One region of the Mesorhizobium sp. 131-3-5 genome, then DNA from elsewhere that is predicted to be linked to it. Evidence: riboswitches for the same ligand, from Rfam matches in the RefSeq annotation. Region 1 holds a riboswitch; each other region holds the start of a gene.
The links. Region 1 has a riboswitch for thiamine pyrophosphate ahead of JG747_RS16450 (Ykof family thiamine-binding protein). Riboswitches for the same ligand answer to the same signal wherever they lie in the genome.
Positions count from the first base shown of each region.

Region 2: linked by a shared signal. The riboswitch ahead of thiB (thiamine ABC transporter substrate binding subunit) and the one ahead of JG747_RS16450 (Ykof family thiamine-binding protein) in region 1 are both predicted to bind thiamine pyrophosphate.
Region 3: linked by a shared signal. The riboswitch ahead of thiC (phosphomethylpyrimidine synthase ThiC) and the one ahead of JG747_RS16450 (Ykof family thiamine-binding protein) in region 1 are both predicted to bind thiamine pyrophosphate.

Region 1 is NZ_AP023254.1:3,348,132-3,352,948, forward strand. It holds gene JG747_RS16430 (hypothetical protein) at 1-708, opposite strand; gene JG747_RS16435 (glycosyltransferase family 39 protein) at 906-2,453, shown strand; gene msrA (peptide-methionine (S)-S-oxide reductase MsrA) at 2,628-3,146, shown strand; gene JG747_RS16445 (hypothetical protein) at 3,227-3,535, opposite strand; TPP riboswitch at 3,731-3,844, shown strand; gene JG747_RS16450 (Ykof family thiamine-binding protein) at 3,835-4,443, shown strand; gene JG747_RS16455 (ABC transporter permease) at 4,559-4,817, shown strand, end outside.
Region 2 is NZ_AP023254.1:1,324,163-1,328,979, reverse strand. It holds gene thiQ (thiamine ABC transporter ATP-binding protein) at 7-783, opposite strand; gene thiP (thiamine/thiamine pyrophosphate ABC transporter permease) at 776-2,434, opposite strand; gene thiB (thiamine ABC transporter substrate binding subunit) at 2,410-3,408, opposite strand; TPP riboswitch at 3,452-3,566, opposite strand; gene JG747_RS06445 (thiamine diphosphokinase) at 3,655-4,299, shown strand; gene JG747_RS06440 (ABC-F family ATP-binding cassette domain-containing protein) at 4,301-4,817, shown strand, end outside.
Region 3 is NZ_AP023255.1:127,259-132,075, reverse strand. It holds partial or broken gene JG747_RS33135 (Fic family protein) at 135-813, shown strand; gene queC (7-cyano-7-deazaguanine synthase QueC) at 1,117-1,815, shown strand; gene queD (6-carboxytetrahydropterin synthase QueD) at 1,815-2,171, shown strand; gene queE (7-carboxy-7-deazaguanine synthase QueE) at 2,168-2,905, shown strand; TPP riboswitch at 3,187-3,303, shown strand; gene thiC (phosphomethylpyrimidine synthase ThiC) at 3,407-4,817, shown strand, end outside.

The sequences.
Region 1 (4,817 bases):
TTAGGCGAGGATGTTGACGGCGCGGGCGGCGACCAGTGCGATCGTCAGCAGCGATATCATCGACTCGGCCATCATCAAAAGCTTGGCCCGCTGCGACAGCGGCAAGGTGTCGGTCGGCGAAAACGCCGTCGCATTGGTGAAGGCGAGGAAGAAATAGTCGACGAAGCCAGGCAGCCAGTCGCGGATCTCGCGGTCGTTCAAGGTCATTTGCGGGAACAGGAAGTCGGAATGGGCGCGATTGACGAGGCCGCAGGTCGGCGGCCCGCCGCGGTCCGTGCTCCAGAACCACAAGGCAAAGACGATGACATTGGTGACCCAGATGTTGAGCGCGTCGATCAGCAGCGTCTGGCCGGTGGAGCCGGCATGGCCCGCCAGCAAGGCGCGCACCAGGAAGACCAGCGAACCGCAATTCATGATGCTGACGACGCCGGTCATCACCAGCGCGGTCCTGCGGATGATGACGCGAAACCGGCCGACCAGATACCAGTGCTCCTCCTCGACCGCTTTCTGGCTGGCGACCTGTGTCCAGGCGGTGGCGACGGACAGGGGCACGAGCAGGGCGGCCTCCAGCGCCGGCGCCAGCCAGCGCGGGCCGAACGAAAGATCGTTGATCACTAGGAGCTGCAAACAAATGATGACGAGGACCGCCGCGCGTGCCAGCCAGAAGTCGAGCGCGCGATGGTGGATGACGGCATGCTGGTGACGCATCGAATATCCGGGATGTTCAGACAGGATCAAATGGGCGGCTGTTCTGCCGGGGGAGGGCAACGTAGCGCCGAAATTCCTGCCCAATCTTGGTCTTGCAATGGCCTGCAAGTATACTTTTTCGTAAGCTTTGACGTTGGGGCTGTTCGGCAAACCAGACGATGTGGTTTAAGCGCCGCATGGTGGGAATAGACGACTCCATGGATGGTTGGGAGCCGGCGGGGCTGACTGCCGCCGGCCTTGACTCGTCATCTGTATGGCCCGGCCTGCTCCGCCATCCCTGGTATTTGTTGGCGCTTTTGTGCCTGGTGCAGATCCTGTGCTGGACGGTGGTGCCGGCACTGATCGATCCCGCCCCGCCCGGCGATGTGGTGGAAGGTTTCATGTGGGGCCGCGAATGGGTGCTGTTGACCTACAAGCACCCGCAGCTTCCAGGCTGGCTGCTAGAAACCAGCCATCTTCTGACCGGATCGTTCCGCTGGCCACAATATATGCTTGCCCAGCTGACGATCTCGTCGACCTTCATCCTGGTCTATCTGCTGGCCCGCGACATGCTCGGGCAAAGCCGTGCGCTGGCCGCCGTGCTTTTGATGCCGTCGGTCTATTTCTTCGGCTGGCCGACCCCGCAATTCAATCATGACTACGCGCAGATGCCGTTCTGGGCGGCCATTTGCTGGTTGCTCTGGCGCGCCGGCCGTGGCGGCGGGCCGGGCTGGTGGCTGGCGCTCGGACTGGTGTCGGGCGTCGGGCTCTATGCCAAGTTCTCCACCGGCCTGCTGCTTGCCTTCGGCGCGCTCTGGCTGTTGTATGACGCACGCGCGCGCAGCCGGCTGGCGACGCCCTGGCCATGGCTCGGCCTTGCCGTCTTTCTCGCCGTTGCCGCGCCGCTGGCCATCGCGCTCTACCGCATCGATTTCCTGCCGCTGACCTATTTCGCAGCCCGCGACCAATGGGTGACCGAAAACCGGGCGCGTCTCTACTACATCGGCGTCCAGATGGCCGGGCTCTCCGGCTTTCTTCTGGTGCTGACGATATCCGGGTTGTTGCGGCGCTCGCCGGCCCCAGAAGCGCCGGTCGAGCGCGGCATTCTGGTCTATCTCGTGTGGATGGGGCTCGGCCCGGCGACCCTGATCATGGTGGCCTCGTTGTTCACCGGCACCGGCGAGTCCTGGGGCGCGCCGATGTACAATCTTGTCGGCGTCACGGTGCTCGCCTTTCTCGGCCACCGGCTCGGCGCCATCGAGATGCGAAGGCTGGCGATCTGCGCGTTCCTCTGCATCCTCACCATGTCGGGTGCCTATGCGGCGCTGCGCTGGACGGGCTGCAATGTGCGGGGTCGCCTGGACGCCGTCTGCTGGCCGGCACAGCCGATCGCGGACGAGGCCGAGGCGGTCTGGCACGCGGCGGCGCCCGGCCGGCTCGACATTGTCGGCGGCGATACCCAGGTGGCTATGCTGGCGGGCCTCAATGCCTATGACAAGCCGTCGATCTTCACCGATCTCGATACGCGGTTCGCGCCCTGGATCACCAGGCAGCGCTTGCACGACCACGGCATGCTGATGGTTTGGCCAGGGCATGACGTTCCGCCGCAGTTGCAGACATGGCTGGGCAACCTCCCGGTCAAGACGGTTCTTTTCAATTGGTCGCGCACGGCGCCGCCGGTGGCAATCAGCTTTGCCGCCATTCCGCCCGGCACGCTGTATCCGCCGCTTGCCGTCGACAGCCGGACCCTGCATCCGGGCAACTGAAACGGTTCGATCCCCGACCGCGTCGTGATATCGTTCGCTCATGGCCGCGTTGTTTCCACGCGACTGGACGAAGCGGACGACAATGCCCATCTATTGGGAAATCCAATTTTGTCCGCGCAATTCCGGGCGGGAAACCGCTACATGAGCTGGAATTGCCTTTTGAGGAGACGTGACATGGCGACTTCGACCGAACGCGCAGTGCTTGCCGGTGGCTGTTTCTGGGGCATGCAGGATCTGATACGGCGCTATCCCGGCGTCATCTCCACGCGTGTCGGCTATAGCGGCGGGGATGTAGCCAACGCCACCTATCGCAACCACGGCACCCATGCCGAAGCCATCGAGATCAATTTCGATCCGGCCGTGATCAGCTATCGCACGCTACTGGAGCGCTTTTTCCAGATCCACGATCCGACGACGCGCAACCGCCAGGGCAACGATGTCGGGATGAGCTACCGTTCGGCGATCTACTATACGAGCGACGAGCAGAAACGCGTCGCCGAAGACACCATCGCCGATGTCGATGCTTCCGGCCTGTGGCCTGGCAAGGTCGTCACGGAAGTCGCGCCGGCCGGCGCCTTCTGGGAAGCCGAGCCCGAGCACCAGGATTATCTGGAGAAATATCCAAACGGCTACACCTGCCACTTCGTCAGGCCGGGCTGGAAACTGCCGGTTCGCGAAAAGGCCGCATCCTAACGGTTGGCACAAAGCATCGTTGGAAGTGATATCGAAAAGCCGCCGGATGTCCGGCGGCTTTTTTGTTTTTGGACAATCACTTACTTGCCACAGTTGTTGTCGTTCACGGTGGGCGCCGTCAAATTGCCGTTGGCATCGGACTGCGCACCTTGTGGGTTGGTCGGGCAATTCCGATCCGCATTGGAGTTCATGTCGCCCGGCGCGATGGTGGTGCTGTTGGTAATTGCCGGATCGACCGTATTGGGCGAAGCCGGCGTGCTCGGGTCTACAGTCACTGAGTGGCCGCTGCCGCCTGACCCATCCATGCCGTTTGCGGTGTTGCTTTGCGCCATCGCGGAAGTGGCAAGCGCAACGGTGAACGCCGAAGCTGCGAGGATTTTCATGAACATGGTTTTGCCTCCATTTCTGTGAACTCGCCGCGTTGCGACTGGTGGGACAACCTCTCGGCTTGGCGAAGGTTCCCCATAAAATTCCGACTGCGCGGCGTCGCCAGCGTCCACGCAACGGCCAGAGTTGGTGCAACGCTTTTGGCCCGGTGCGCTGAAAAAACGGCTTCCCCTTCCGTTCGAATGGTGCTTTAACGCGTCCATCCACAGGGGTGCTCCGTACGGTCGGGGCTGAGACGGGGGCGGCAAGCCCACAGACCCTAGAAGCTGATCTGGGTAATACCAGCGGAGCGAGGCGGGCTATGTTTTCAGGCGCACAGATTTCCCTATATCCCATGGCCGACGATTTCGTCGGCGTCATCCTGGGCGCGCTCGGCGCGCTCGATCCCTACCGGGACAGGCTCCGGATCGAAACCGACGACATCTCGACCTTGCTGGTCGGGCCGCCCGAAGTGTTGTTCCCGGCGCTGCGCGACCTGTTCGTGGCGGCGGCGCAGAGCGGCAAGCATTGCGTGCTGTCGGCCGCCATTTCGCGCGGCTGTCCTGGCGAGCCGGACGATCCGATCTGCCGCTCCGACGCGTTTGGCGGGCCTGTCGGGCCGCTCGGGCCGCGCAAGGAAGCCGCCATCGCCGCCGTGCGCAGTGCTGCTGCCACCGGCCAGCCGGCGGCGGCGCAGTTCTCGCTCTATGTGATGGGCACCGGCGACCACATGGATGAGATCTATGGCTGCATCGATTTCCTGAAACAGTCCGGCGTCTACGATCGCTCCAAGAATTTTTGCACCAAACTGCGCGGCGATACCGGCGCGATCTTTTCGGCGCTGAACGAAGCCTTCTGCCGCTTCGGACCGGGCGCGGGCCACGTAACCCTTCACGTCACGGTTTCCGCCAACAGCCCCACCGCTGTCTGAGTCTGAAACACCCGCTTGCTCTACGCGCGGTCAAGGTTGTCCTCTCGTGGTCTCATTGTCGTCAAGCCGCCCGCGGCAGCTCGCGGGTCTCTTCGCCAGGGCGGCACCGGCCGTGATGTCGGTCGGGTTGCTGCTCGTGGCCTGGGAACTCTACGCAAATTATTCCGGCATCAAGCCGACGATCCTGCCGGCGCCGTCGCGCGTCTTCGAACAGGCGATGCTCAATCGCGAGGCGCTGATCGACAACGCCGTTCCCACCATCCGCGCCACGCTGATCGGCTTTGCCTGCTCGCTCGGCGCCGCTTTCGCGCTGTCGATGCTGGTCGACTTCTTCCAGCCGCTGCGGCGCGCGCTGTTTCCTGTCTTCATCGTCA
Region 2 (4,817 bases), 2.0 Mb from region 1:
CGTAAATTATGTCCGCTTCCGGGCAATATCTCGTGATACGGCATTGCCGGGACCTGCACCGACATAGCGCCGGAACGCCTCCGGACCAGCCCCAACAAAGAAATCGTCCGCACTGCCGGTGGCCGCGACGGCGCCATTGTCCAGAAACACCACATTGCGGCCAATGCGGCGGGCGTCCTGTGGCTGGTGCGTGACGAACAGCACCGTCATGCCGCGCTCCGCATGCACGCCGGCAACCAGGTCGAGCATATCGTCGCGTAAGGCAGGCCCGAGCGAAGCGAAGGGTTCGTCGAGCAGAAGCACCGGGCGATCGCGCACCAGCACGCGCGCCAGGGCGACACGCTGGCGCTCGCCGCCGGAGAGTTCGCGCGGCAGCCGCTTGTCCTTGCCGCCAAGGCCTGTGCGTTCCAACGCTTCGGCAATGGCGGTTCGATCGGCTTCGGTCAGCCGCAGCGATGGCGAGCGGCCGAGCCCGACATTCTGCTCGACGGAGAGATGCGCAAAAAGGTTGTTTTCCTGAAACACCATCGACACCGGCCGTGCGGCTGGCGGCGCTGCGCCGACATCGGCCCCGCCGATCAGCACGCGGCCCGACTGCGGCGTCTCGAAGCCGGCGACCAGATTGAGCAGCGTCGACTTGCCCGAACCGCTCGGCCCCATGATGGCGGTGATTTCCGCCGCCGCGAACGCGACATCGAAGGTGAGCGGCGCCTCGCCATAGCTGAACGAGACCTTGTCCAGCCGCACCGGAACACCCTTCCCTCTCATCGCTCCGTCAGACATTGCGGACCTTGTCTCTTCCCAGCCAGTCCGCCGCCAGCACCAAGGCGAGGCAGACGAGGCCAAGCAACAGTGCCAGGCCGGCGGCGTCCTGCGTGCGGTAGCTGCCCATGCGCGCCAGGAGAAGGTAAGGCAAGGTCTGCACGGAATCACTGCCGAACAGCGCGATAACGCCGAGATCGCCGAGCGACAGCGCCATGGCGAAGGCGAAGGCGGTGGCGAGCGGCCGCCGCAATGACGGCCAGTCGACCAGCCGCAGCCTGGCCCAGCCGGAAATGCCGAGCTGCGCGCAGAGCCGTTCGTGGCGCTCGCTCGCCGCGTCATAGGCGGGACGGACGGCGCGCAGCGCGAAAGGCATCGCCATGACAGAATTGACGGTGACGACCATGACCGGGGCGATGGCAAAGACATCGCCGGCATGGCGCAGCAGGAGGAACCAGCCGGCTCCGATGACGATCGGCGGCACGACCAGCACAAAACCGGCGCCGGTATCCGTGGCGTGTTCGAGCAGTGTCCTTCGACCGGCGCGGCGCCTCAACGCGAGTGCCCGTCGCGCCATGGTCAGCGCCAACGACAGCATCACTGAAAGCAGCGCCGACAGGAAAGCGAGCACCGCACTGGTCAGCGTCGCCTGCCGGACAGCGGCCTCGCCGGCGAGCCGGCCGAGATCGGCGCCCAAGCCTGCCGAGACGGTCGCGGCCATCGGTCCGATAACGAACAGCAGCGCCAGCACGATGAGCACGGCGTTGAGTGACGCCTCGGTCGTGTCGACGGAGAGATAACGGCGCGGCGCCACCGGCAGGTTGGTGTCGCCGACGACATTGGCGCCAAGCCGCGTCAGCGCCAGCACCACGATGAAGGTCAAGGCAATCTGCAGCAATGTCAGGGCGACCGCCCGCGCCGGATCGAAATCGAAGCGCAGCGCCTGGTAGATGCCGACCTCCAGCGTCGTTGCCGCCGGTCCGCCGCCAAGCGTCAAAACGATGGTGAAGGAGGTGATGCAGAGCATGAAGACCAGCCCGGCGACACCCGGCAGAGCGGCGCGCAGCGTCGGCCATTCGATCAGCCGGAAGGCCGGCCCCGCCGCCATGCCGAGCTGGCTTGCCAGCCGCCACTGGTCGGCGGGAATCGTCTGCAGCGCCTCGAGGAACAGGCGGGTCGCCAACGGCAGGTTGAAGAAGACGTGGGCGACGAGAATGCCGGACAAGCCATAGATGCCTGGCCAACCCTGGCTGCCGGCGGCGCTGAACAGGCCGGCGAAATAGCCGGCACGGCCGTACAGCGCCAGTATGCCAAGCGCCGCGACGATCGCCGGCAGCGCCAACGGCACGGCGAAGAGTTGCAGGATGAAGGCGCGGCCGAAGAAACGCGGATGCCGCGACAGGGCGCGCGCCACGAACAGCGCCGGGATCACCGAAAGCAGGGTCGAGAGGACTGCCTGCCAAAGCGTGAAGCGCACGACGCGCAGCAGGTAGGGATCGAAGGCCGCCCAGGCTCCCGAGAAATCATGGGCGCCTTCGACAAGCAGACCCGCGAATGCGCCGCCGATCAGCAGCGTGATCGCGGCGAGCGCGATGATGCCGGCGCTGACGCGTGAATCCGTGGTTTGCGCCGGCGTCACCACTCTGCCTATTTGCTCATCACCGCCAGCCATTCATCCACCCAGGCCTTGCGGTTGGCGGCAACCTCTTCGGGGCTGAACAGCAGGGTCTTGGTCGGCTTGACCATCTTGTCGAAGGCCGGGTTGAGCGGCTTGTCGGTCTTTCCGGCCGGGAACATCCAGTTGGTCTCCGGGATCGCGTCCTGGAATTTCGGCCCGGTCATGAAGGCCATGAATTTTGCCGCCAGCGGGTTCTTGGCTCCGTTCGTGGTGATTCCCGCGACCTCGATCTGCAGATATTCGCCCTCCTCGAAAGAAGCGGCCTGGTAGCGCTGCGTGTTCTCGGCGACCATGTGGTAGGCCGGCGAGGTCGTGTAGGACAGCACCATCGGCGCCTCGCCCTTGGTGAACAGGCCATAGGCCTCGCTCCAGCCCGGCGTCACGGTCAGCACCTTCGTCTTGAGCTTGGCCCAGGCTTCCGGCGCCTTGTCGCCATAGACCGACTTCACCCACAACAGCAGGCCGAGGCCCGGCGTCGAGGTGCGCGGATCCTGGATGACGATCTTGTCGTCGGCACTGCCTTCGACCAGTTCCTTCAGGCTCTTCGGCGGCGTCTTCAGTTTTTCGGTGTCGTAGACGACGGCGAAGTAGCCGTAGTCGAAGGGAACAAAAGTATCGTCGCTCCAGCCACCCGGCACGTTGACATCGGAGACCGCGCCATGCGGGGCAAACAACCCGCTGGCCTTGGCATCGGCGGTGAGATTGGTGTCGAGGCCAAGTACGATGTCGGCCTTGGTTGACGCGCCTTCTAGCTTGACGCGGTTGAGCAGGGCCACGCCATCGGCGACCGAGACGAACTCGACGTCGCAGCCGCATTCGGCCTCGAATTCCTTCTTCACCACCGGGCCTGGCCCCCAGTCGGCGGTGAAGCTTTCATAGGTGTAGACGGTGAGCTTGTCCTTGGCCAAGGCCGGCCCGGACAGCGCCACGACCATGGTCGAGACAAGAGCGTATAAAAGCGTGCGCATCGGCGCCTCCTTCGTTCGAATTGCAAGGAATTGAGGCGCCGGACTGTCCGAAACGTCTAATCCCTCCGCCGGTACAAACCGGATCAGGTTCAGCGGGTTGGCGAGACTGCCTCTCAGCCGGTCCGCGAAGATCGCGTCCGGCACCCCGTTAGAGCGTTTCGACACATAGGCCGGGCCGGGGAACCGCGCAAGTGGCAGTTTGCCGGCCTTCCGTTTCCGCTGCCGGGCTGGTACAGGCCACCGGATATGAGCACATTCACCATCCTGCTTGGCGGCGATCTCATCCGCACGCCCCGGCTCGACCGCCAGGTCGACGGCTCGCGCATCATTGCCGCCGACGCCGGCATCGGCCATGCCCGGCTGCTCGGCCTTGTGCCGGAACTATGGGTGGGTGATTTCGATTCGGTGCCGGCCGATCTCCCCGCCGACCTCGCCGCAGTGCCCCGCCGAACCTTCCCGGCGGAGAAGGACAAGACCGACGGCGAATTGGCGATTGCCGCAGCCCTCGAGCGTGGCGCGACTAGCCTGGTGCTGGCGGGCGCGTTCGGCGGCAAGCGCGCCGACCACGCTTTCCTGCATCTGGCGCTCGCCCTGCGCCTGGCCGAAGCCGGAACCGAGGTGCTGTTGACCAGCGGCGCCCAGGAAGGTGTCCCGTTGCTGTCGGGAGCGGCCGGCTTCGACTATGCCGACGGCACGCTGTTTTCGATCCTCGGCTTTTCCGAACTTGCCGGCCTGACCGTCACCGGCGCCAAATGGCCGTTGAACCAGGTCGTAGTGGCGTTCGGCTCGTCGCTGACCATTTCCAACGAGGTCCGGGGCCGCCTCGACATCGCGCTCGGCCACGGCCGCGCGCTGCTGCTCGCGCATCCGTATCCACTACCTGAAAGCTGACATGGCCCCGCCCCTTCTCAATCTCGACGGGATAAGACTGACCTTCGGCGGCACACCGCTGCTCGACGGCGCCGCCTTGACGGCTTCGGACGGTGACAAGATCGCGCTGGTCGGCCGCAACGGGTCCGGCAAGTCGACGCTGCTCAAGATCGCCGCCGGCCTGATCGAGCCGCAGGATGGCGAGGTGTTCCGCCAGCCCTCGGCGACCGTCCGCTATCTGCCGCAGATGCCCGACATGGAAGGTTTCGCCACCGTGCGCGCCTATGTCGAGGCGGGTCTCGGGCCAGCCGACGATCCCTACCGCGCCTCCTACCTGATGGAGCATCTTGGCCTCACCGGCGAGGAACGGCCGGGTGATCTCTCAGGCGGCGAGGCCAGGCGCGCAGCCCTGGCCCGTGTCATGGCGCCGGAGCCTGACATTCTGCTGCTTGACGAGCCGACCAACCATCTTGACCTGTCGGTCATCGAATGGCTGGAAGAGGAACTCGTGCGCACCTCCTCGGCGCTCATCGTCATCT
Region 3 (4,817 bases), on a different replicon from region 1:
TGGGTAATGGATTAAGGTCGGCCAGAGCGCTCGCCGACCATGGCGTCGCCTAGGGCGCTGGACCCAAGCAGGAACCGATGCTTGGATCAGTTGGGGCGACGATCAGCGCCGACAATGTCTTGCCTTGCGACGCCCTTCAGAAAGTTGTTTCTGGAATTGCGTTCGATCAAGGCCCAGCGCAAAACCTTGATGCAGTCGTCGCCGCCGCAATCTTCGCCTTCGGCTTTGTCTACATCCATCCGTTCGAGGACGGAAACGGCCGCATTCACCGCTACCTGATCCACCACGTCCTAGCCATGCACCGCTTCAATCGCCGGGAGTGGTGTTTCCCGTCTCGGCCGCGATCCTGGACCAGATCGACGAGTACAGGCGCGTGCTGGAGAGCAATTCGACGCGCCTTCTGCCATTGGTCGAATGGGAACCGACGCCGCAATTCAACGTCCGGGTGCTGAATGACACCGGGGATTTCTACCGATACTTCGATGCAACCCCGCACGCCGAATTTCTTTATGCCTGCCTTCGGCGGACGATCGAACGGCACCTTCCTTACGAAACAGCTTTTCTGCAGCGCTACGATCAATTCCGGCAACAGGTGAATGCCTTATCGACACGCCCAAGCGGCTGATCGATCTGCTCTTCCGTTTCCTTAACCAGAATGGTGGCCCCTATCGAGCCGCGCCTTCGGAAAGGAATTCCCGGCTCTGACCAATGACGAAGCGCGGGCGGCTCGAGGCGATCTATGCGCAGACCAGAAAACGGCAAAGCACGCGGCAGAAGCCTTTCCCTGGGACTGCCGGTCGACCCTTGCGTTAGCGCCGAAACTCGGGACGTCAAGTTCTGGGGCAAACCGGACAAGCCGAAGGTGTGTCGGGAATGCTGCTGCGCCACGGCAGTGATTTCTGCATTATCTATACGCCTATATACGCAGTGCCGGCGTCAGCACCCCAGCGGTCGAAGATACGCGACAAGTCGCGTGCAAGTCATCTTGGGGACGCTGACAACAAGGTACGTGCGCTCAATCGCGTCCACCCTTCACAAAACCGGCTCCGTGGAGTAGTGGGAACGCAGAGAAATCTCCGGTCGCAGCCTTACCCGGTCAAAACAAGGATTCAAACCATGAATGCCCTCGTCATCTGCTCCGGCGGATTGGACTCTGTTTCGCTCGCTCACAAGGTGGCGACCGAGCAGAAACTCATTGGCCTGCTTTCGTTCGATTACGGCCAGAGGCACAAAAAGGAACTCGGCTTTGCCGCTATCTGCGCCAAGCGGCTGGCTGTTCCGCACCAGATCGTCGATATCCGCGATGTTGGCCGGAACCTGAGCGGCTCGGCGCTGACTGATAATGTGGACGTGCCCGACGGGCACTATGCCGAAGACTCCATGAGGATCACGGTGGTGCCGAATAGGAACGCCATCATGCTGGCCATCGCCTTCGGGGTTGGCGCCGCGAAGAAGGCCGATGCGGTGGCCACTGCCGTCCACGGCGGAGATCATTTCATCTATCCCGATTGCCGGCCCGCTTTTATCGACGCCTTTCAGACGATGCAGAACCATGCCCTCGCAGGCTACGCCGATATCCGCCTGTACGCTCCGTATGTGAATATGTCGAAGGCCGACATCGTCAGCGAGGGGGCAAAGTACGCCACACCGTTCGAGGCGACGTGGTCCTGCTACAAGGGCGGTGCACGTCATTGCGGTCGCTGCGGGACATGCGTCGAACGGCGCGAAGCATTCGATCTGGCCGGCATCACCGACCCGACAGATTATGAGGACGCAGACTTCTGGCTCCACGCTATCCAGACAAGGAGCGCGTGATGTTCCGCATTACCAAAGAGTTCCACTTCTCGGCCTCGCATCAGCTCACCTCCTTGCCACCAGATCATCAGTGCGCACGTCTGCACGGCCACAACTACATCGTCGTAGTGGAGCTTTCAGGTGGCGAACTGGACGAACACGGCTTTGTGCGCGACTACCAAGATCTGGCGGCGTTCAAGCACTACATCGATGGGACGTTCGACCATCGGCATCTTAACGACGTGCTGGGGCATGACCATGCCACAGCGGAATGTCTGGCCAGGCACTTCTACGACTGGTGCAAGGTGCGGCTACCCGAAACCTCCGCCGTGCGGGTGAGCGAGACGCCGAAAACCTGGGCGGAATACCGACCATGACTTGCGCGTTGCATCCCGGAATCCGGGTGAGCGAGATTTTTGGGCCGACCATTCAGGGCGAAGGCGTGCTGATCGGCTTGCCGACGGTGTTCGTAAGAACCGGCGGGTGCGATTATCGCTGTTCCTGGTGCGACAGCCTGCATGCGGTGGACCGTCGCTTCCGCCATGATTGGGAGATGATGTCTTCCGACGCGGTTTGGCAAAAGGTCACTGCGCTTTCCGGCGGTCAGCCCGTGATGGTGTCGCTGTCGGGCGGCAATCCGGCCATCCAGCCGCTTGGCCCGCTGATCGACCGCGGGCATGGTGAGGGTTACCGCTTTGCATTGGAAACCCAAGGCTCGGTGCCTAAGCAATGGTTCGCGGATCTCGACGTGCTGGTGCTCAGCCCCAAGCCGCCCTCAAGCGAAATGACGACAGATTGGGCCGCGTTCGACACCTGCGTCGAGGCGGCGCAGGATAAGCCGCGGATGGCGCTCAAGCTCGTCGTCTTCGACGATGATGACTATGCCTATGCCAAGGACGCCGCGGCGCGCTACCCGCAATTGCCCGTCTATCTGCAGCCCGGCAATCACACGCCGCCGCGTCCCGGCAACGAAGACGGGTTCATCGACATGGCCGGTGTGATGAGGCGCATGGAATGGCTGGTTGAAAAAGTGACCCGTGACAGGTGGTTCGAGGCGCGTGTACTGCCGCAGCTTCATGTTCTGCTCTGGGGAAACAAACGGGGCGTCTAGCCGAAGGGGAAGGATTGCCGACGACGAGCAAGACAGACCTCTATAGCAATCTCGCCCAACTGGGCGGCAGCAGCGTCGTTCCGGAAAGCCCCGAAAACACCGTGCTGGAAAAGGCACCGAAATCCGCATGAGGGCTCGCCTTATTGGGGGCGCTTCACCGCTCCTCTGGAGCGTGACTTGCTCTCGATACTACCATGCTTTTCCGCTGGGTTTGTTTGGTTGCCGATCACCGCTGCGGGACGAATGCGCTTGACAAAATAGCGACGGGCCGTTCAATTCGATGCATTCACCAGGGGAGTCCCGGCAAGGGGCTGAGATACTGCTGGCTTTCGCGGCGCAGTGACCCGTTGAACCTGATCCAGTTCATACTGGCGTAGGGACGGTGCAAGCGCTTTGCGGGAGTTTACGCCCGAGGTCCTGTTTCGGCAGGCCGACCAAAGCGTCTTTTCATCCTTCCGGCACAGAACTGGGTCTCCAATGCATGAGCAAAGGAGCCTCACGATGAATGCCCTCACCCCCGCCGTGTCGACGGGACCACTGCCCGCCTCGCGGAAAATCCACAAATCCGGCGTCCTCCACCCGCAGATCAGGGTGCCGATGCGCGAAATCTCCGTTCATCCAACGGCCGGCGAGCCGCCCGTCATCGTCTACGATCCGTCAGGCCCCTATACCGACCCGACAGTCGAAACCAGCATTGAAAAGGGCCTCGCCCGGCTTCGCCATGAATGGATTACCGCGCGCGGCGATGTCGAAGCCTATGACGGCCGCCATGTCCGGCCGGAAGACAATGGATTCGCGGTGGGTGAGCGCCTGACGCCGGAATTTCCCATTCGCAACCGGCCGCTCAAGGCCAAGCAGGGCAAGGCGGTGACCCAGCTTGCCTATGCGCGCGCCGGCATCATCACGCCCGAAATGGAGTTCGTCGCCATCCGCGAGAACCTCGGCCGCGAGGTCCTGCGTGGCAAACTTGAGCGCGACGGCGAGGCCTTCGGCGCCGAGATCCCCGACTTCGTCACACCGGAATTCGTGCGCGACGAGGTGGCGCGCGGGCGGGCGATCATTCCCGCCAACATCAACCACCCGGAGAGCGAACCGATGGTCATCGGCCGCAATTTCCTGGTGAAGATCAACGCCAATATCGGAAACTCGGCGGTCACCTCCTCGATGGCCGAGGAAGTGGAAAAAATGGTCTGGGCGATCCGCTGGGGCGCCGACACGGTGATGGACCTGTCGACCGGCCGCAACATCCACAACATCCGCGACTGGATCGTGCGCAATGCACCGGTGCCGATCGGCACGGTGCCGCTCTATCAGGCGCTCGAAAAGGTCAACGGCATTGCCGAGGATCTGAGCTGGGAGGTCTACCGAGACACGCTGATCGAACAGGCCGAACAGGGCGTCGACTATTTTACCATCCATGCCGGCGTGCGACTGCACTACATCCCGCTGACCGTTGACCGGGTCACGGGTATCGTCTCGCGCGGCGGCTCGATCATGGCCAAATGGTGCCTGCACCATCACCGGGAAAGCTTCCTTTACGAGCATTTCGCGGAAGTCTGTGATATCTGCCGCGCCTATGACGTGTCCTTTTCGCTCGGCGACGGCCTTCGTCCGGGCTCCATCGCCGACGCCAACGACGCTGCGCAATTCGCCGAGCTGGAAACCCTCGGCGAGCTGACAAAGATCGCCTGGGCGAAGGATTGCCAGGTGATGATCGAGGGGCCTGGTCACGTGCCGATGCATAAGATCAAGGCGAACATGGACAAGCAGCTCGCCGTCTGCGGCGAGGCCCCGTTCTATACGCTAGGACCGCTGACGACCGACATCGCGCCGGGTTACGACCACATCACCTCAGGTATCGGTGCTGCCATGATCGGCTGGTTCGGCACCGCCATGCTCTGCTACGTCACAC